2 regions of the Alteromonas sp. 4NS20-0143 genome follow, and region 2 is predicted to be linked to the other one. Evidence: predicted binding sites of a transcription regulator. Region 2 holds the regulator's gene; the other holds the start of a gene.

Region 1 (10,547 bases), on a different contig from region 2:
CTTAGCGGTTAACATTATTGAGTGTTAGCGTTACATAAACTCTTTATATAAGCAAAAGGGGCCAGCAGGCCCCTTTCTTGTTTGTACGCCTAAATTCGGTAACTGGCATCGCGTCTTTTTTGTTGACCTTGTTATTTTACGGGCAACGTAACGCCCTTAAACATCTTCTCAACTTCATCATTATTTTTTAGCATCATGGCCTTTTCGACTTTATCTTTCGTTAAATGGGGAGCAAAGCGCTCAATAAAGTCGTACATATAACTGCGTAGGAATGAGCCTTTCCTAAAGCCGATTTTCGTGGTGCTATAATCGAATAAATGACTGGCATCAATTTTAACCAAGTCAGAATCTAACTCTTCATTTACCGCCATGGAAGCAATTACGCCAATACCAACACCAAGGCGCACATAGGTTTTAATCACATCTGCATCGGTGGCGGTGAATACGATTTTAGGGGTAAGACCTGCCCGTTCAAACGCTTGGTCTAGTTCAGAGCGCCCGGTAAACCCGAAAACGTAAGTCACAAGCGGATATTTCGCAATATCACTGATGTCGATTGAGCCCTTTTTCGACAGCGGATGGTCTTTGTTTACGATGACGCTTCTATTCCAGTGATAGCAAGGCAGCATAACGAGGTCGTTGTACAGATGAAGTGCTTCAGTTGCTATTGCAAAATCCGCCTCACCTTTTGCCGCTAAATCACTTATTTGCGAAGGCGTACCTTGGTGCATGTGCAGTGATACCTTAGGGTATTTTGTCATGAAACCTTGAATAACATCAGGTAATGCATAGCGCGCTTGAGTGTGGGTTGTGGCTATGTTGAGTTTACCTTGGTCGGGTAACGTGTGTTCTCTAGCAACCGCTTTTATGCTTTCTACTTTGGCCAGTATTTCCCGAGCAATATTAATAACATCACCGCCGGCATCCGTTACGTGAGTAAGGTGCTTTCCACTGCGACCAAAAATTTGAACGCCAAGCTCATCTTCCAACATACGAACCTGCTTGCTTATGCCGGGCTGAGAGGTGTACAAACTCTCTGCAGTTGCAGATACGTTCAGGTTATTGTTAACGACTTCTACTATGTATCGAAGTTGCTGTAGTTTCATTGGTTATACCGCTTCATTGCTCTTTATATACACTATACTCCTATACTTATAACCAAAACTACATTTTTTTAAAGGTTGATATTACTAAATAGCCATAATACAGTTCAAATAGTGATTAAAATGAATAAAATTCAAAAACATGTGTTCATTTTGCTTTGTTTTATTCTACATTATGAATAGGTTGTCGCCGCCTTATTGACTGAGACACAATGACATCGAACAAACAAATATCCACCAACATCGACTTTTCTTCGGTGTTAGCCGCTGCTGTGCACGATATGAAAAATTCCTTGTTTCTACTTATTCAGTCAATTGAAGGGCTAAGAGACGCGTTGCCTAAGGAAAATAGCGGTGCCAGAGAGCAAGTCGCAAACGTGCATTACGAAGCTTCACGACTGAACACGAATTTGGTTCAAATACTTTCACTGTATCGATCGGAATTAGAAAGTATTCCCATCAGTGCTGATGAGTGCTTTGTTGCCGATTTGATTGACGATGTTGTAGGGTCAAATGCATTTTATATAGAACAAAAAAACATCGAACTCAGTGTGAATGTTGATGAAGACGTAAGTTGGTATTTAGACAGCGAACTTATTTATCTCTTAATAAACGATGTCATTGTTAATGCATTGCGCTACGGCACATCTCGCATCGCCATACAGGCAAGCATCGCCGATGATTATCTGTCGATAAAAATTGAAGACGACGGGAACGGTTACCCAGAGGAAATGCTCTCTAAAAGTCATTCAACCTTGAGTAACTTTCAACTGAGTCAGGGCCGAACGGGACTGGGGTTGTTTTTTGCTAAATTGATAGCAGACGCTCATTCGCACAATGACAAAGCGGGTATCATTTCGCTGTCTAACGGCGGAAGTCTCGGCGGAAGTGTATTTGAAGTAAAAATACCGTAGTATTAGCAATTAACGTATTGAACGATATGAAAAGCACGAAGCAATATGGCAACTGAGCCCCTATTTTTTAAAAGACAGTGTTTTTAAGATAGCGTTTCTTAAATAGTGTATTTAAAAATGATGTTTCGGAGATAATGAACTGATGGAACCACACGCATGTACGTGATAATAATTATTCTAATTGTTGTATTGCTCATTGCCGCGATATTTATAAACGCCATTCAGCAACATAGACAAAAACAAGAAGCTGAGCGCAGAGCCGAATTAGCAAAGCAAAAAACCATTGTCGATGAAACGGAAAATGTGCTTACGGCTTGTACCAACATGCCAGTTTCCTCACGAATTATCGGTATTTTGCATAACCGCATGGCAAACGCGCTTAAAGCGATTGACAGTATTGCCCCTACGCGTGATGTAAAGCAACGCATTGAAAGTAGCAAACAAGCTGCAGACGCGTCACTTCAAACCGACGGCAGTGATAATGTCGATTTTGTACTGCCAGACAATGACAAAACCATCATTCAATATATTCAAGCGGTTAAAAAGCTTCGTGTTTTGTTGCGCTCTGAACACAGCAAAGGCCAAGTGGGTTCAAAGCTTTTTTCTGAAGAAGACAAACAGTTAGAAAGACTACAAGTTAAGGTGAATGTGGAGACTCTGATTAAGCGAGGGCGAACCGCTCAATCTTCAAATATGCTAGGCTCTGCCCGTCAATACTTCGAAAAAGCAAAAATCGCATTAGAGAATCAGACCAATCATGATGAATACGTTTCATCAAAACTTGCTACGCTTAACGCATGGCTAAACGAAATTCAGTCTGACCTCAAAAGCGTTAACGAAAAAGACCGTGCGAGAAAGCAAGAGGAAGAACGAGACGAGCTCGACGAACTCTTTGCACCTAAGAAAAAATGGTAACGCTTTACATTCATTTAATACTCCCGTGTGCTTAGCTTAATCACGGCCTAATCAGCAAACATCTTATTAACTAGCATAGCGCTCTGTGGTTAGCTGCCACAGAGTTTGCGCTGATACCGATAGCCCTCGTCGCTCGTTTCTTAATAATCCCACTCGTTTACATAATAAGCCTTTATCGAAAGGTGCCTTGTCAGAGGGCTCTCTTTCACAGGGCTCTTTATCACAGGGCTGTGTATCAGAAGAGCCTTCTAAAGAATGTGCCTCTGAAAAAGGAAGCGCGATAAGGCCCAACGCTTCCATCTGCTGTTGACAAATTGATGGCATGATAGAAATTCCCAAACCGCTTTTGATCAGTTTACCTAACGTAGCCAACTGCCCGGTTTCTGCCACAATATTAGGTTCGCCATACTGTAACAACTCTGCTTCAGTCCACTTTCTTACCGCTGAACCACGATTCATCATCACCAGAGGAAAATTAAGGCACTGCTGCCAACTCGCCTTATTATTGAATTTTGCAGCCTGCTCTACTGATGCTACAACGACAAAATGATCCGTGAACAAGCTCTCAAATTCTAAGCCTTCTTTCTGTTCAGGTTCAAAGGTAAAGCCAATTTCTGCACGTCCGTCTCTTATTTCCTGAACGACTTGCTCCATCACTACGTCTACAACGCGAAGGTTAATATTGGGCGCTTTGTGATGAAAGTCGTGCAGCAGACTCGGTAAATGTGACTCTGCGAAAGACGGCATTGCGGCAATGGTAAGCTGACCTTTTGCCATCGCGAATAAATTCTGAATATCCGAAAACGTATTATCCCAGTCTCTGCTTAAACGAAGTGCGTTGGGTAGCAGAGCCTCTCCCTCGGGGGTTAAACTGACATTTCGTGTGTTTCTCTTGAATAATCTTCCTCCTAATTCAGCTTCCATTTTCTTAATTGAAGAAGACAGCGCAGGCTGAGTGAGGAAAAGCTTGGCCGCCGCCTCTGCGAACGTTGTAGAGTGAGCAACTTCGATGAATGCACGCAGGTGACGATAGGAAATGTTCATGGCAACTAATAACTTTATTTTATTAATAAGAAGATAAATTCAATTTTACATAAGTTGCTACAGAACAGATACTATTTGTTAACAATCCATTGGTGGAGAATTAAATGGCTGGATTTAATAAAGTAGTTAACACATATGAAGAGGCACTCTCGGGGTTATCGGATTCAATGACGGTAATAGCCGGAGGATTTGGTCTTTGTGGTATTCCCGAAGGTTTAATTGCACATATTAAAACCATGGGCGTAAAAGATCTTACTGTCGTATCGAACAACTGTGGCGTCGATGGATTCGGATTAGGCTTACTCCTAGAAGACAAGCAAATTTCTAAAATGGTGTCGTCTTATGTTGGCGAAAATGCATTATTCGAGAAACAGTTGTTAAACGGTGAACTAGAGGTAGAGCTGACGCCTCAAGGTACCCTGGCCGAGAAAATGCGCGCTGGCGGTGCGGGTATTCCAGCGTTTTATACCGCTACTGGCTATGGAACCCCTGTGGGCGAAGGCAAAGAAGTTAAAGAATTTGATGGTCGGCCTTATATATTAGAACACGCCATTACTGGCGATTTTGCCATTGTGAAAGCCTGGAAAGCCGACAAGTTTGGGAACTGTGTATTTAGACACACAGCGCAAAACTTTAACCCAATGGCGGCAACAGCAGGCAAAATTACGGTAGTGGAAGTAGAAGAGATCGTAGAGCCTGGAACCTTGTCTCCTAGCGAAATTCATACGCCGGGGATCTACGTTAACCGCATTATCAAAGGCGAGTTTGAGAAACGTATAGAGCGCCGTGTAGTAGCAAAGGAGGACGTGTAATGGCTTTAACGAGAGACCAAATTGCAATGCGAGTTGCACAAGAGTTTAAAGACGGTGACTACGTAAACCTCGGTATCGGCATACCTACCCTTGCGGCCAATTATGTGCCTGGTGACATCAGCGTTATGCTTCAATCAGAAAACGGCTTATTAGGAATGGGACGCTACCCAACCGAGGCCGAAGTTGACGCAGACATGATTAACGCAGGTAAAGAGACCGTGACGGCAATCACTGGCGCATCAATATTTAATAGTGCAGAAAGTTTTGCCATGATCCGTGGTGGCCATGTGGACTTTACGGTGCTTGGTGCCTTCGAGGTTGATGTGTCTGGCAATATTGCGTCTTGGATGATCCCTGGAAAGCTTGTTAAGGGTATGGGCGGTGCAATGGATTTGGTAGCAGGCGCTAAAAATATCATTGTGACTATGACTCACACAGATAAACACGGTAACTCAAAACTTCTACCAGCGTGTACGCTCCCCCTAACAGGCGTAAACTGTATAACACGTATTATCACTGACCTCGCCGTTTTATCCGTAGAGGACGGTGCTTTCGTATTGCAGGAAAAAGCGCCTGGTGTATCTGTAGAAGAGATTAAAGAGAAAACCCTTGGTAAGCTTATTGTGCCAGATGATGTAGCAGAAATGGTGTTCTAACTTTTTCTGCGTTTAACAAAGCCAGAAAATACAATGCGTAAGAGAGCAAGAGAATACCGTTCTCTTTTCAAATGCAGTATTTTCTGGCTTTTTTGTTTTTAAATACCATGTATAAGAGACTATGTTTAATAGAGCATGTTTTCAAAGATTAGAAATCGCCTGCTTTCAAATCGGTGACCTTTGAGGGATAATGCGCGGGAATATTCATATAGAGGCTCTACCTTGCTAGTTACTGACTTACCGGTTCATCATAAAATTATCTCCAAACTTGAAAGTAAGAACATCACCACCCTTACGGAAATTCAGGAGCGGACAATGCTACCCGGTATTCAGGGTAAGGATATTATCGCGTCCTCAAAGACAGGATCAGGTAAGACGTTTGCCTTTTTGGTGCCTGCAATTAATCGACTTATGTCTCAAAAAGCTCTGAGTCGACAAGACCCTCGCGCGCTTATACTGGCGCCAACCAGAGAGCTGGCAAAGCAGGTTTTTATTGAAGCAAAGTCAATGTGTAGTGGCCTAAGTTTGTCCTGCGAACTGATTGTTGGCGGCGAGAACTTCAACGACCAAGTAAAAGGTTTGCGACGCAATCCACACATAATTGTTGGTACAGCGGGACGTATAGCCGACCACTTGATTGGCAAGAGTATGTATTTAAACGGCTTAGAACTACTCATTTTTGATGAAGCTGACCGTATGCTTGATTTGGGTTTTGCCGCTCAGCTTAAGCTGATTAATACCTACGCCGACCACAGAAAGCGTCAAACCATGTTGTTTTCCGCCACCCTCGATAACATTGAGCTTAAGCACATGACAACGCAGCTCACACATTCAGCGGTAAGAGTGGCTGTGGGTAGCTCTACGGGCGAGCATGGCGATATAGAACAAACCTGTTTTTTTGCCGATAATGTGAGTAACAAAGACGAAATTCTTCGGTTTGAACTCGCTAAACGAGAGTACAACCAAGCGATTGTGTTCACCGCTACCCGCGAAGATACCGATAGGATTGCTGCAATACTCAACGAAGATAACCTTGAGGCTATCGCCTTAAGAGGCGATTTAGCTCAACATCAACGTGCTTCTATCATGAGCAGTTTTTCTAGAGGCCAGCAAAGTGTTCTGGTAACGACGGATTTAGCTTCTCGTGGTCTAGACTTATCAAAAGTAGGTTTAGTAGTTAACTTCGACCTTCCCAAAAATGCCGATGAATATATTCACCGAATTGGACGTACCGGCCGAGCAGGACAGAAAGGCGAAGCTTTCTCTCTTGTTGGTCCAAGAGACTGGAACAGTTTCGAGGCGCTTAAAATTCATCTTCAATACGCCCTTGAGTGTAAACCTCATGATGAATTTAGTGCAAAGTTTGAAGGTTTCACTAAGAAGAAGAGTACGCAGAGTAAAGGAAAACCAACAACAGATAAAAACCGTGATGCTAAGCCTGTTAGAGCAAAGCCTGTAAGACGTGTTGACCCTATGGAAGGTGCGGATATTGGAATGGTTCCTGTGAAGCGCAAGCCCCGTAATACCAGCGCGCCTGATCCTGAGGAAGAATAGTTGATAAACATTAACTAGTACTAATAAAGAAAAAAGCGAGCTTATGCTCGCTTTTTTGTTCGTGTTTGAAATGGTCGTTATTGCAAACGCATTAGTATTCCCACCAACACTCTTGCCACCATTCTAAAAACTCTTCGAAGTCTATATAACCGTCGTCATTGCCGTCGATTAATTTAAAGCCTTCTTCAACGTGACTCGCCTTTGTTTTTGGCGAAATAATGGTTAAAAGCTCAATAAACTCTGTTATATCTATCTGACCATTTCCGTCACGGTCAAAAAAACTGAAGTCTTTTCTTATCTCTTCAATTTTTGCATCTGAAAGTTGAGTGCTCACTCTCATTCCTTAAAACTTTACAACGATGTAGTGAGTGTATCGTCTCTCCTTTCTAGTGTCTATGCCTCTTTTTATTTTGCTTTTTCATTAGCTTTTAAGGCTCGCTCGCGCTGCGCCTGAGCTTTCTCCAAACGCTTCTGTTCCATGGTAAGCCTAGCGTCTGTTCCTACATGCTCTTGCTGTCTCGCTTTAGCTAGCTGCACTTGTTTTTCGCGCTCTCTGAAGCGGGAAATTTGATCTTCAGTATGGGTACCATGGCAATGGGGGCAGCTTACCCCTGGCTCGTATACATCGCTCTTTTTGTCTTCTTCGGTTATTGGCAGCCGACACGCATAGCACTGTTCGTAGTGACTCTTTTCTAAATCGTGGTTTACCGCAACCCGATTATCAAAAACGAAACAGTCACCTTCCCACAGAGACTCCTCTTTGGGCACATCTTCTAAATATTGAAGAATTCCGCCTTCCAAATGATAAACGTCTTCAAAGCCTTGTTCTTTGAGATAGGCAGTAGATTTTTCGCAGCGTATTCCGCCTGTGCAAAACATGGCAACTTTCTTGTTTTTAGCTGGGTCGAGTGACTTAGCGACGTACTCAGGAAACTCTCTGAAGGTGTCGGTTTTTGGGTCTATCGCGTTTTTAAACGTACCAATTTCTATTTCATAGCCATTACGTGTGTCGATAACGGTAACATCTGGGTCGCTTATTAAGTCATTCCATTCACTGGGCTTTACGTAGGTACCTACGGTTTGTCGAGGGTCTATCCCTTCAACACCCATGGTGACAATTTCTTTTTTAAGTTTTACTTTAGTGCGATAGAAAGGCTGCTCATCGTGAAGAGACTCTTTACAGGAAATGGGGTTAATCCGCTCGTCACTGTTTAAGTAACTGATTAACGCATCGATACCATCTCTGGGACCAGAAACGGTTCCGTTTATCCCTTCATGAGCGAGTAGAAGCGTGCCCCTGATGCCATTTTTTTCCATGACGTCAGTAAGTGGTTGGCGCATCGCCTTAAAGTTTTCAAGCGCGACGAACTTGTACATCGCGCATACAATATATTTTGATTCAGATTGTGTAGACATTATTTAAACCTTTGCTGATTGGAGCGTAAGACCAGTGCAAAATGCGGCGCGCAATATACCAAAATGCATCGCAAAAGCCAATCAGCTTAGGGGTAATAGCAAAAACGAGACTAAACGGCCATTCTTACTGAGTCTTCAGAGAATGCGTTCTGTTTATTATTTTGGGGATTGGCGTTAGGGTTGATGCTGCTATATTCACCACTGATAATGTCATACAACATGGTGTTATCTTCTTTAATATCACTTCTGTAGAGATTCGCTAAACGCTTTTGTGTGCCTAAGCTACAGTTATTTTTTACATCATCAGGTATGCGTGAAGCGTCGTCAGATTGGGCAAGCGGTGAAGGGTTCATCGATAAGAATAAGCGAGCAGAGGCTAAATCAGATGACATGAGTGAGGCTAACGTAGCCATATTCGCCCAGTCTTTATCTGCAGCTTGTAATGCGGGCTGCCTGTAGTGACTCAGGTTACTTATTTCGTTTTGATAGGGTGAGTCTTCGCTCTTTGCATGTGGCGTTAAATGTATAGGATGGGCTAACGCATTTTGATGCATGGCTAGATACAGAGCAAACAAGCGACCTTGTGAGGAGGCTTTTGCCAATGTACCGTCAAACTCCCAGCGGTAACTAGGGTCTAATTCAACAGTGCTGTTTGAACTGACTTGCTCAACGCTCATGATGAAAAACTGTAGTGATATTCATACGTTAGTTGTCGGCTGAATAAGAATATTCTGAAGGATCAAATTGCTCATTACGCATTTTTAAACCATCATTATGTTTTCTTGCTCTGCAAATCTTTGAGGATGCAGTGAAATACAGTGATAAAAGAGTACTGATTGTTGAAGATCAGCGACCATTTCTGCTTATGCTGAAAGGATTATTGCAATCGATGGGCGCGACCAACATCGTGACCAAATCCTCGGCGGAACAAGCTATTTCTGAAGCCAAACGCACAAAGTTCGATATTGTGGTTTGCGATCTGCATTTAGGTGCAGATTATAAAAATGGCTATGAGTTAGTAGAAGAGCTGAGAGTCAAGCGACTGATAAAAACGACCTCTGTATTTATTTTGATAAGTGCGGATAGCACTCGCTCTATGGTTCTTGGTTCTATCGATAGAAGGCCTGACGATTTTTTAGTTAAGCCCTTTTCTCAGGTTCAATTGAAGAGCAGAATAAGCAGAGCATGGCAAAAACGACAGTTTTTGCAGCAAGCCTATGAGTTCATTGAGAAAGAGCAATTTACTGATGCAATCACTGTACTCAACACACTGTATAAGGAACCCTCTCATTACAAAGGCCATTGTGAACAGCTATTAGTTGAAACCTATTGTCGTAAAAACGACTGTAAAAGGGCGTTGGCTATCTTAGCCCCCTACACTAGCGGCAAGCCTGTATTGTGGGCTCAAATTGCATTGGGAAAAACCTACATTCAAAACGCCGACTACGACAAGGCTATCACTATCGCGATGAAAACCCTTAAGCGGAATCGTTTTAGCGCTGATGCAAACGACGTATTAGCGCTCGCTCATCAGGGGTTAGAAAATCGAGAAGCCGCCTTAAACGCAATTAAAGAAGCCATAAAACTATCGCCCTACTCTGTTTCTCGTCATTTACAAGCCTGCGAAATAGCAAAGCAAAATCTTGATTTCGTCACTGCGTCGCTCTCGTGCAGCGCTATTTGGAATTTATCTAAACGTACCGTGCATAAAAACAGTCTGCATTGGTGTACGTTAATACGCAGCCTTTTAGATGTTGCCGAGCATTCAGAAGACCAAAAACAGCGAAACAAATATCAACAAGAGGCATTGCTAGCACTTCAAAGGGGCAAGTTTGACGAGCATCTTTTAAAAATGGATCGAAATTTTGATGTGGACATTTTTGGAAATATTGTCAACGCTCGGGTGAGCGCAATAGACGGCAAGTTGATTGATGCTAAAAAGCACTTGGTTAACTCTCAAGTTGCCATTGAGGAAAAGTACCCCGAGCACCCCACTGCCTATCTCCCCGATAGTATTAACGTGATGTACACATTGGGAGAGTACGATGATGCCCTTGCGCTGTCGAAAATTGTGGCAACCAGAAAAGATGAATTAGATCAAAACAGCGCTTCAATGCTTGAACAAAAGGCAGA
Region 2 (10,547 bases):
TGATTAGCCAGTCGCCAAGGAAAAATAACGGTATGGCTTTAGAGCGAACTATCATTGTTAACTGTCCATCAACCGTATTGGTCTTTTTGATGTCCATGTTAATTATTTCACTGACAGAGCCTAGAGGTAATGCAAAGGTTTGCTTACCAATTATAATCATCAGTGTTGGCAAAATAGCTAGGGTAAGTGGAACTTTTATCTCTAAACGAGTGCCCTTACCAAGCTGAGAGTCGATATTTACCGTACCGTTGAGCTGATTTATCTTAGTTTTCACCACGTCCATGCCAACGCCACGACCGGAAATATCGCTGATTTCCGTTTTCGTAGAGAAGCCCGGTGCAAAAATAAGATTAAACGCTTCAACGTCTGACATTCGCGCTGCGGCGTCGGCGTCTAGCACACCGCGACTGATAGCAATTTCCTTTAATTTTTCAGGGTCCATGCCCTTACCGTCGTCTTCGATGGTAAGTAAAATGTGATCACCTTCCTGCGATGCAGATAGCTTAACCGTTCCCATTCTTGGTTTGCCAGAAGCTGCTCGGTCATCTGGCATTTCCACACCGTGGTCGACGGAGTTTCTCACCAAGTGAACCAGCGGATCGGCAAGTGCTTCCACCAAGTTTTTATCTAAATCTGTTTCTTCACCTTCAAGCTCTAGGGTAATCTCTTTTTTGAGACTTCGCGCTAAATCACGAACAACCCTTGGGAAGCGGCCAAATACTTTCTTAATTGGCTGCATCCGAGTTTTCATTACCGCGCCCTGTAGGTCTCCGGTAACCACATCTAAGTTTGCTATCGCCTTAGACATGCTCTCATCGTTGGTGTTTATACCAAGGCTTATCAATCTATTACGAACGAGTACCAGTTCGCCCACCATATTCATTATTTGATCTAAGCGTTTAGTATCAACACGAACGGTGGTTTCAGCTGGCGGTGAGCTAGGTGAAGCTTTCTTCTCGTCTTTCTTACCAGCATCTTTACTTGCTGGGGCTGCAGATGCTGCCTTACTGGGCGCTGACGCAGCAGGTGCCGCTTTAGCCGCAGCGGGTGCAGATTGCTTTGCCTTTTGTATAGCTTCAGTCGCCGCTTTATCAACATTAGGCTCTGGTGCTTTGGTATCTGAGGCGCTTTGAACGGTTGGGCCTTGCCCTGAACCGTGAAGTTGGTCTAGCAGCGCTTCAAATTCATCGTCAGTAATTTCTTCATCGCCGGACGCAGATGTGGATTTTGGCGCTGGCTGACTGGGTGCAGCGCTTTCTTCTGCGGCGCTGAACTTGCCTTTACCGTGAAGGTCATCAAGAAGGGCTTCAAACTCATCGTCGGTAATATCATCGCCACTGCTCGAAGATACATCAGGGCTTGTTACATCAGAGCTTGGCGCAGCAGATGCTTTCGCTTCGCTTTTGGTGCCTGTGGTCGATTGGCCTGGGGCCGATTTCCCAGGCGCAGAGGAACCGTGGAGTTCATCAAGTAAAGCCTCGAATTCATCTTCACTGATTTCGTCAATATCCCCACCAGAGCTTGCCGGAGCAGGCGCCTCGTCTACGAAGTCGAATTCAAGTTCAGGTTCAGAGGCTATTTCAGGTTGAGCACTTGGTGCAGATTCATCGGTATCAAAAATATTTTCGTCCGGTGACTCTGGTTTGCTCAACTTGTGCAGAGTATCTACAAGTTTGGCGTCGGCAGGTTCCAATGGTTCTTGGGATTTTACCCGCTCAAACATATCTACCACTACGTCTGTAGCCTGTAGAATAATATCCATTAATTCTGGCGTGAGCGTGCGCTGGCCATTTCTCATAACATCGAAAACGTTCTCGGCGCCATGACAAATTTCAACTAACTCGGTGAGCGATAAAAATCCCGCTCCGCCTTTAACTGTATGATATCCGCGAAAAATTGCGTTAAGCAAATTCGCATCTTCAGGATTGTTCTCAAGATCAACGAGCTGTTCTTGTAATTGTTCAAGTATCTCTCCAGCTTCAACTAGAAAGTCCTGTAGTATTTCCTCGTCAACATCAAACGACATGCGCCCGCTCCCCTAAAAACCTAAGCTCGACAGAAGATCATCAACATCATCCTGGCCCGATACAACATCATCACGCGTTTCAGCGTCAATAATCGGACCCTCTGCTTTCACACCTTCAGCCTTATCGGCCTCAGGGCTTAATGGTTTAGTTTGTTCTGAACCATCTCGCTCGCCAAACATGGTAAGCATGTTGACTAAGCTCTCTTCAACTTCTTTTACTAAGTCGATAACGCGGCGGATAACCTGACCTGTAAGGTCTTGATAACCCTGTGCCATTAATACTTCAGTTAGCAGTTGTGTAAGTTTAGCCGACTGCGAAGCACCGTCTTCTAACAATTCGTCTAAGTCTTTACATAAAACTTTGAATTCACCCACTTCAATCTGGCGAGTCATGAGCTTTTTCCACTCAGGCATCACGCTGTCAATGCGAGAAGCTAGCAGTTCAGCTATAGGCATGCTCGCCTCTACCGCATCCATGGTAGTGTTGGCAGCTTTCTCAGTTTCTTCAATAACGTAAGTTAGGCGAGATTGCGCATCGGGAATATCGTCTGTCGCTAAATTCTTTATGCGATCGTCTATTTGAAAATTGTTTAGCGCGTCGTGAAGTTGGCGCGTTAGCTTTCCTACCTCAGCGAAAAGCTCTACATTTTCTTTCATTGACGCCGCTTCAAACAGCGCATTAGCCGACGCATTATCACCAGCTTCAAGATAAACAACGAGTTGCTTAGCTTCTTCTAATGAAAGTGGAACGTTTGTATTCGTTGTCATCCAGTAAACCTCGTTTCTCTGGTGAGCGTCTGGATCAACCTAAACGTTCGAATATTTTATCTAGCTTTTCTTTCAATGTAGCTGCAGTAAATGGCTTAACGACATAGCCATTCACGCCTGCTTGCGCAGCGGCAACGATTTGTTCTTTTTTCGCTTCAGCCGTTACCATTAGTACCGGCAAGTGCTTCAGTTTGTCATCGGCGCGAATTGCCCTAAGCAAATCGATACCCTGCATGCCTGGCATGTTCCAGTCGGTTACAACAAAATCGAAATCACCCTGCTGTAGCATAGGTAACGCCGTATTTCCGTCGTCCGCTTCCTGGATGTTTGCGAAACCCAAATCTTTTAGTAGGTTTTTTATGATACGTCTCATGGTTGAAAAGTCATCGACCACGAGAATCTTCATGCTCTTATCCAAAATAGCCTCCAGTGAGGGGTTAATTGTTTTAATTTCTATTCTTCGTCAGCTTGCCACGACTTCATTCGAGATTTGAGTTTTAACATGGCCTGACTGTGAATTTGACTTACTCTCGATTCACTTACATCAAGAACTTCACCGATTTCTCTTAGGTTCAATTCTTCATCATAGTATAAAGAAAGCACGATCGCTTCTCGCTCTGGTAACGTGGTGATTGCTTGCGCAAGCGACTTTTGAAACGCCCCTTGCATAAGATCTTCCAGCGGTGCATCACTACCTCTACTTTGCTCAGTAGTAATCACATCTTCTGAAACACCTAAATCTTCAATCCCAACTAGCTTACCTGCATTTACCTCGTTGAGCATTTGATGATAGTCCTGCAAGCTTACGTTTAGCTTAGCAGCAATATCAACATCTCTTGCATCTCTTCCCGTTTCGCCCTCTACACGAGAGATGGCGTCTGTAATGGCGCGCCCGTTTCTATGCACAGAGCGCGGCGTCCAGTCACCTTTGCGAATTTCGTCTAACATAGCACCGCGAATGCGAATACCCGCGAACGTTTCAAAGCTTGCGCCTTTCGAACCGTCAAAGTTTCGAGCGGCCTCTAGCAATCCAATCATGCCAGACTGAATAAGGTCATCAACGAGCACACTGGCAGGGAGTCGCGCTATTAGATGATGCGCTATGCGCTTCACAAGAGGCGCGTGTCGCTCTACTAACTGCGACTTATCAGTTTGTTGTTGATAAGCTGCCGCCTTACTATTCAACGCTGATTCCCTACTGCTTTTTCTGCAATTAATTGCTCAATGAAAAACTCTAAGTGACCACCTGGCTGAGCCGGTATTGGCCATGATGCCGCTCTATTCGCTAGCTGACTTATCGCAACAGCAGCAGGTGAGCCTGGATAGGCATCGACTATAGCAGTTTGCTTTCTAACTGCACGGCGAATATTTTCATCAAACGGTATTGTTGCAACTAATTCTAGCGCAACATCTAAGAAGCGCCCTGTTACTTTACTCAATTTGCTGAATAGTTCTTGCCCCTCACGCACGTCCCTCACCATGTTCGCCACTATTTTGAAGCGAAATACACCGTGCTCGCGGTTTAGCAATTTAATAAGCGCGTAGGCATCGGTAAGTGAAGTGGGTTCATCGCACACTACTACCATGATGTCTTGAGAGGCTTTTGCAAAGCTGAGCACCATGTCAGAAATACCCGCGGCAGTATCGACAAGCAACACATCAATAGGCGTACGAAGTTCACTAAACGCACGTATCAAGCCCGCATGCTGGGTCGTTGAAAGCTCTGCCATCGACTGAGTTCCCGATGTTGCAGGTGCAATTTTAATACCGTGGGGACCAGTAACCAGTACATCATCTAGCGTGCACTCACCGGACAAAACATGAGATAAGTTCTTTTCAACGCGAAGGCCCAACATGACATCTACGTTTGCCAATCCTAAGTCGGCATCAAGAACCATCACACGTTTACCTTGCTTAGCCATAGCAATTGCTGTGTTAAGCGTAATATTTGTTTTACCTACGCCACCTTTGCCTCCGGTGACGGCGATAACTTTGATTAACCGTGATTGCTTCATTTTTCTTAAGCTACTCGCTTGGTCGTCAATCATACTACTTATGCTGTTTTAATATCGTTGTTATTACTAGTATGATCCAAACCATATTTTTTATAAAGCTTTGCAGCAGCTGAAACTAAAGATTTCGCTTCTGCAATCTTAATGTCTTCAGGTACTTTCTGACCGTCGGTGACATAGCTAACCGGTAACTGATACTCGACTGCCGCACTGAGTACCTCTCCTAAAGAATAGCACTCATCTAACTTTGTGAAAATACAACCACTTAGTTCGATGTCGTCATACGCTCTAATGATACGCTGTAATGCAGGATATTGTGTATTTGCCTGCGCGACTAAATATTTTTTCACTACGGGCATCTGACCGTTGTCAAAATGCTTTATTTGCTTAATTAATCGACTATCTCGTTGACTAAATCCAGCCGTATCAATCAATACTAGTCGTTTATGACGAAGTTGGAACAATAAATCTGAAAGTTCTTCACTTGATTGCGCTTTTCTCACCGTACAGCCAATAATCTTGCCGTAAGTTGCAAGTTGCTCATACGCCGCAATACGATAGGTATCAATGGTGATCATTGCCACAGAATCTGCGCCATACTTTTGTGCATAGCGAGCGGCCAATTTCGCCACTGTGGTTGTTTTACCCGTACCCGTTGGACCGACTAATGCAACAGCACCCTGCGCGGTAAGTATATCGTTACCTGTTACATTTAATCGATTAGCCAATAGGTTAAGAAGATAAACCCACGCATCTCTCTCGTTATAATGCGAAGGCGTGTAACTGATTAGTTGCTTAGATAATGCTTTGCTAAGCCCCATATCGGTTAAGCGAGTGATCAAATACTGATGAACGGGTTTTTGACGAGTCTGCTTTGCCTCCATTAAGTCAGCCACTTGGTGCTGTAGTACCCCTCTTAACGACGCTAGCTCTTCTTTTATCTGTGCAAGCTCATCAGACGGTGCAGCTGGCGCTTCTTCAATGCTCGACGCTTGATGAGAAGGGAATGCTTCGCTGTGTCTTTGGTACTCACTTGGGCCCGTATGTCTGTCAACAGGTTGCTGTGCTTCAACCTCGTCAATGAATGCGTCGGAGAAATTAAGGTGGGATGCAATATCATTGGCATGTTGTGCATTTGCGGATGTAGGTTGCACGACATCTTTTGATGCGCCTTGTCCTGCGCCATGTTGCTTTTCAAGCAGCGCCTTTAGGCTGTCTGGACCATCATCGCCAATAATCTCGCTAAGACTCGGTGTAGGATTTTGCTTAGAAGACGTTGGTGAAGAAGGTGCACCGGAAGGTTTACTAATATTTAGCTTTGCTTCTGGCTCTTTATCATAAGCTGCTACAAGTTCGATGCCATCAGCCACTTTGCGATTTGACATGATAACCGCATCGCTACCTAACTCAGCCTTTACTTGGCTTAACGCCTCGCGCATATCTTTGCCAAAAAATCGTCTTATTTTCATTGCAACCTCTCCACTCACCCAGCGTCAGATTATTGACCGACCGAACTGACTATTTTTATCTGCTTGTCGTCGGGTACTTCTTGATAAGAAAGCACATGTAACCCAACAACAGAATACTTAAGGAAGCGTGATAACACCGGTCTTAGCATTCCTGAAGTAAGAAGCACCGCGGGCTCTCCTTCAAGTTCTTGCTGCTGACTGGCTTGTTGCAGTGATTTTTGCAACTTATCTGCCAAGCCTGGTTCAATACCAGCGCCATCTTCGCCACCTGCTTGAAGTGACTGGTGCAACATCTGTTCCAACTCTGGCGCCAAGGTTATGACAGGTATCTCTTTAGAACCTTGAGTAATTTCTTGAACTATTAGGCGCTTAAGGGCAATTCGCACCGCCGACACCAACACATCTGGGTCTTGGCTGCGGGTTCCATACTCACTTAACGTTTGAACGATAGTTCTCATGTCACGAATTGGCACACCTTCAAACAGCAGCGTTTGCAGTATTTTAACTACCGTACTAAGAGGGAGTATGTCAGGTACTAATCCCTCTACGAGTTTAGGATGCTGCTTCGCTAGCATATCGAGAAGCTGCTGCGCCTCTTCGTGGCCTAAAAGCTGATAGGCATTGTTCGTCAGCAGCTGACTTAGGTGGGTTGCGACTACCGTTGCAGCATCGACTACGGTGTAACCAAGTGTTTGTGCGTGCTCTCGCTTGTTCGGTTTAATCCATACCGCATCAAGACCGAAGGCAGGGTCTTTTGTTGCCCTTCCCTCTAACTTGCCAAAGACTTGCCCTGGATTGATTGCTAACTCTTCATCATGGCTTATTACTGAATCGCCAATGGTAACGCCAAGCATCGCAATGGTGTACGTATTGGGCTCTAAGTCGAGGTTATCTCGAATATGCACAGGGGGAATGAGAAAACCCAATTCTTGAGACAGTTTTTTACGTACCCCTTTAATACGGGTTAATAGCTCGCCCCCTTGGGACTTATCGACTAACGGTATTAGGCGATAACCCACTTCAAGACCGATTGTGTCTACCTGCTGTACATCGTCCCACCCAAGCTCTTTCACCTCTGGCGTAACTGACTCGTCTCGTGACAGCGTGTCTGGCACTTGTGGCTCAGCCGCTTTTTTCTTCGCGTTGTGAGTTTGAAAATAAGCAACACCAGCAATAAGAAAAGAGAAACCAAGAAACGCAACATGGGGCATTCCCGGTATAATTCCCATGACGAATAACACGCCTGAGGCTATATACAGCGCTTGGTTATTACCAAGCTGCCCGCGAATTTCTTTACCCATTTCTTGAGACTCATTCTCACGAGTCACAATAATCGCGGTAGCGACGGACAAAAGCAGTGAGGGAATTTGAGCAACTAAGCCGTCGCCAATAGTCAGTAGCGTATATATTTCAATTGCATCGCCAAATGACAGATTATATTGAATTATCCCGATAAACAGTCCGCCAACGATGTTGATGAGCATAATAAACAGGCCAGCAACAGCATCACCCTTAACAAATTTTGATGCACCATCCATAGAACCGTAAAAATCTGCTTCTGCGGTTATTTCTTCACGGCGCTCCCGGGCTTGGTCTTGGTCGATATATCCGGCGTTTAAATCGGCGTCTATGGCCATTTGTTTTCCAGGCATTGCATCAAGGGTAAAGCGAGCGTTCACCTCAGAAATTCGCCCTGCACCGGCGGTAACTACTTTAAAATTGATAATCAGTAAGATAGCAAATACCACGATACCTACCGCGTAGTTACCACCAATAACCACTGCACCAAAAGCTTCAATAACCTTACCCGCAGCGTCGCCGCCTTCATGGCCGTACAACAACACAACCCGCGTGGAAGCCACGTTCAAAGCAAGGCGCAATACCGTGGCGATAAGCAACACAAGTGGAAAAATACCGAAATCGACAGGTTTTTGAGTTAAAACCGCCACCAGAATAATGACCAAGGACAATGCAATATTGAAGCTGAACAACACGTCTAGAAGAAAGGGGGGCATGGGTAGAATGACCATACCCATAATGGCAAGCAAAACTATCGGGGCACCTAAGCCACTGGTGAAGTTTTGCAACTGATTCTTATCGAACCGCTGAAGATAGCCGGATAACTGCATCGTTGGATGTCTCTCTATCAGAAAATTGACGCTTAACGTTAATCTGATAGAGATATAACAACTAACGTGCCAGCTTTAGGTTTTTTATAAAATAAAAAATGCTCTAGCGACGATATTCTGGAGGTATAGGTAAGTCTCGTTTTAAAGGCTTAGGACGCTTGCCCTTTCCAGCTCTATGCGCTTTTAGCTGATAGACGTGGGCCAATACCTGAGCCACAGCCATAAACAATGCGTTGGGTACTTCATCGTCAACTTCTGTTGAGTAAAAAATCGCGCGGGCTAACATAGGCGAGGGTATAAGCGGCACATCATTGGCCGTGGCGATTTTTCGTATGTGCATAGCAAGCTCATCAGCCCCTTTAGCAATAACAACAGGGGCTCGGTTGCCATTATCGTCATATTTAATTGCCACAGAAAAATGGGTGGGGTTAGTGACAACCACGTCAGCATTGGGGACTTCTTGCATCATTCGTTTAGAGGCTGCTTGATATTGTAAACGGCGTATACGCCCTTTTACCATAGGATCGCCTTCTGCATTCTTGCGCTCGTCTTTGACCTCTTGCTTGGTCATTTTCATTTCTTCGTTGTGCTTATACATTTGATAAGGCACATCAATAAGCGCAATAGGGATCATGCCGCACACAAGAAGTAAAAATGCCCATTTAAGCATATCAAGGGCGTGGAAAATGTTGCCAGGATAGAGCTCCATATCCAGATGCAGAGCTTCGTCTTGAAAGAAAAGCAGTGCGGCAATAGCCATGCCGATTATGGTGATAACCTTAGCGATTGACTTAAGTAACTCCACCAAGCCATTAGTGCCAAACATGCGCTTAAAGCCTTGAATTGGGCTTATTTTGGAGGCTTTTGGTTTTGCACCGCTCCATGTAAAGTTATAGCCGCCTAGGGCAATTGAACCATAGATACCGGCAATCATGGCCACAACCATATACAAAAGTACAGGTCCGCTAATAGTAGTAAATGCGTCTCCCCACGCAGCTAACATATGCGTGGTGTCGTAGGTTTCGTCACGAGACAAAATAAACATGCGGCGAGTCAGTGTGAAAACCGATTCAGCAATCCAACTTCCCACAAATAAGAACATGACGGCACTGATAATAAGCACTAACGTGGTGGATAACTCACGGGATCGCGCAATCTGCCCTTTTTTTCGGGCATCCTCGAGTTTTTTCCCCGTGGGGTCTTCTGTTTTTTCTGCTGAATCTGACATCTATCTTCTCAAACCAACATAGTCATTTCTGAAATCTAAGAACATATTCGTAACAGCTCGCACATATATTGCTGAGCCCGCATCCACTGAGTCTCAAAGTGCGCCGTAAAGTTACCTAGGGTTATCCAGATGATAAGTAACCCCATCATCTGCGCTATAGAAAAACCAATACTGAAAATATTTAACTGGGGGGCCGCTTTTGTCATAACACCAAAGGCAAGGTTAACCACCAGCAATGAGACGATAGGTGCTAGCGACAATGTAATGGCAGATACAAACATCCAACCACCCCAATGAGCAATGCCTTTAAACTGCTCTCCCGTCCACCATGCCTCACCGATTGGAAAGGCCTCAAAGCTCATCACAATCATTTGAATCATAGACAAATGCCCATCGAGGGTCCAGAACAACAAGGTCGCTAAAATAAGATAAAACTGGCCAACCGCGGGTACATTAATTCCGTTTACAGGGTCTACGATAGACGCAAAACCCAAACCTGTCTGCATGGCAATTATCTGACCGGCTAAAACGAAGGTGTTTAACACCATCATTGAAATAAAACCAATGGCAATGCCGATAAGCAGCTGCTGGACAATGATCAAAAAAGTACCAGCGCTGACCAAATCATCCACTGGAGACGGGGGCACCATGGGCATGATAATCAACGCAAGCAAAATACCAAGTAGCGCCCTAACCTGTGGAGGAATAGATTTAGCGCTGAGGCCAATCATCGCGATAAACATTCCGCTTATTCGCATAAACGGCAACATTAAATCGGCCAAGAATTGGTTTATTGTCGCTAAATCAACTTCCACTAGAGACCCCAGTTTCTCAATTCACTCACCTTTTTACCCCACATATATTTCTACTCAACAAGCCTGTTCAGCCAACATCGTCTCTGCCCCATTTTTTAGC

Evidence for each region. The regulator FliA, encoded in region 2, starts transcription of late flagellar genes. The targets are predictions, from matches to a motif close to CTAAAGNTNNNNNNNNNNNNGCCGATA.
Region 1: a site for FliA is predicted at 9,125-9,151, ahead of AC27HD_RS02490 (VC2046/SO_2500 family protein). Genes of this name have one in related genera too.

Annotation. Positions count from the first base shown of each region.
Region 1 is NZ_BAAJLR010000001.1:582,991-593,537, forward strand. It holds gene AC27HD_RS02440 (L-serine ammonia-lyase) at 1-28, shown strand, start outside; gene cysB (HTH-type transcriptional regulator CysB) at 132-1,106, opposite strand; gene AC27HD_RS02450 (sensor histidine kinase) at 1,316-2,017, shown strand; gene AC27HD_RS02455 (hypothetical protein) at 2,174-2,932, shown strand; gene AC27HD_RS02460 (LysR family transcriptional regulator) at 2,999-3,976, opposite strand; gene AC27HD_RS02465 (CoA transferase subunit A) at 4,081-4,788, shown strand; gene AC27HD_RS02470 (CoA transferase subunit B) at 4,788-5,444, shown strand; gene AC27HD_RS02475 (DEAD/DEAH box helicase) at 5,667-6,998, shown strand; gene AC27HD_RS02480 (EF-hand domain-containing protein) at 7,090-7,332, opposite strand; gene trhO (oxygen-dependent tRNA uridine(34) hydroxylase TrhO) at 7,404-8,414, opposite strand; gene AC27HD_RS02490 (VC2046/SO_2500 family protein) at 8,525-9,091, opposite strand; gene AC27HD_RS02495 (response regulator) at 9,223-10,547, shown strand, end outside.
Region 2 is NZ_BAAJLR010000002.1:329,352-339,898, forward strand. It holds gene AC27HD_RS05175 (chemotaxis protein CheA) at 1-2,026, opposite strand, end outside; gene AC27HD_RS05180 (protein phosphatase CheZ) at 2,039-2,794, opposite strand; gene cheY (chemotaxis response regulator CheY) at 2,829-3,212, opposite strand; gene AC27HD_RS05190 (RNA polymerase sigma factor FliA) at 3,248-3,979, opposite strand; gene AC27HD_RS05195 (MinD/ParA family protein) at 3,976-4,842, opposite strand; gene flhF (flagellar biosynthesis GTPase FlhF) at 4,848-6,275, opposite strand; gene flhA (flagellar biosynthesis protein FlhA) at 6,305-8,404, opposite strand; gene flhB (flagellar biosynthesis protein FlhB) at 8,508-9,632, opposite strand; gene fliR (flagellar biosynthetic protein FliR) at 9,668-10,447, opposite strand; gene fliQ (flagellar biosynthesis protein FliQ) at 10,543-10,547, opposite strand, start outside.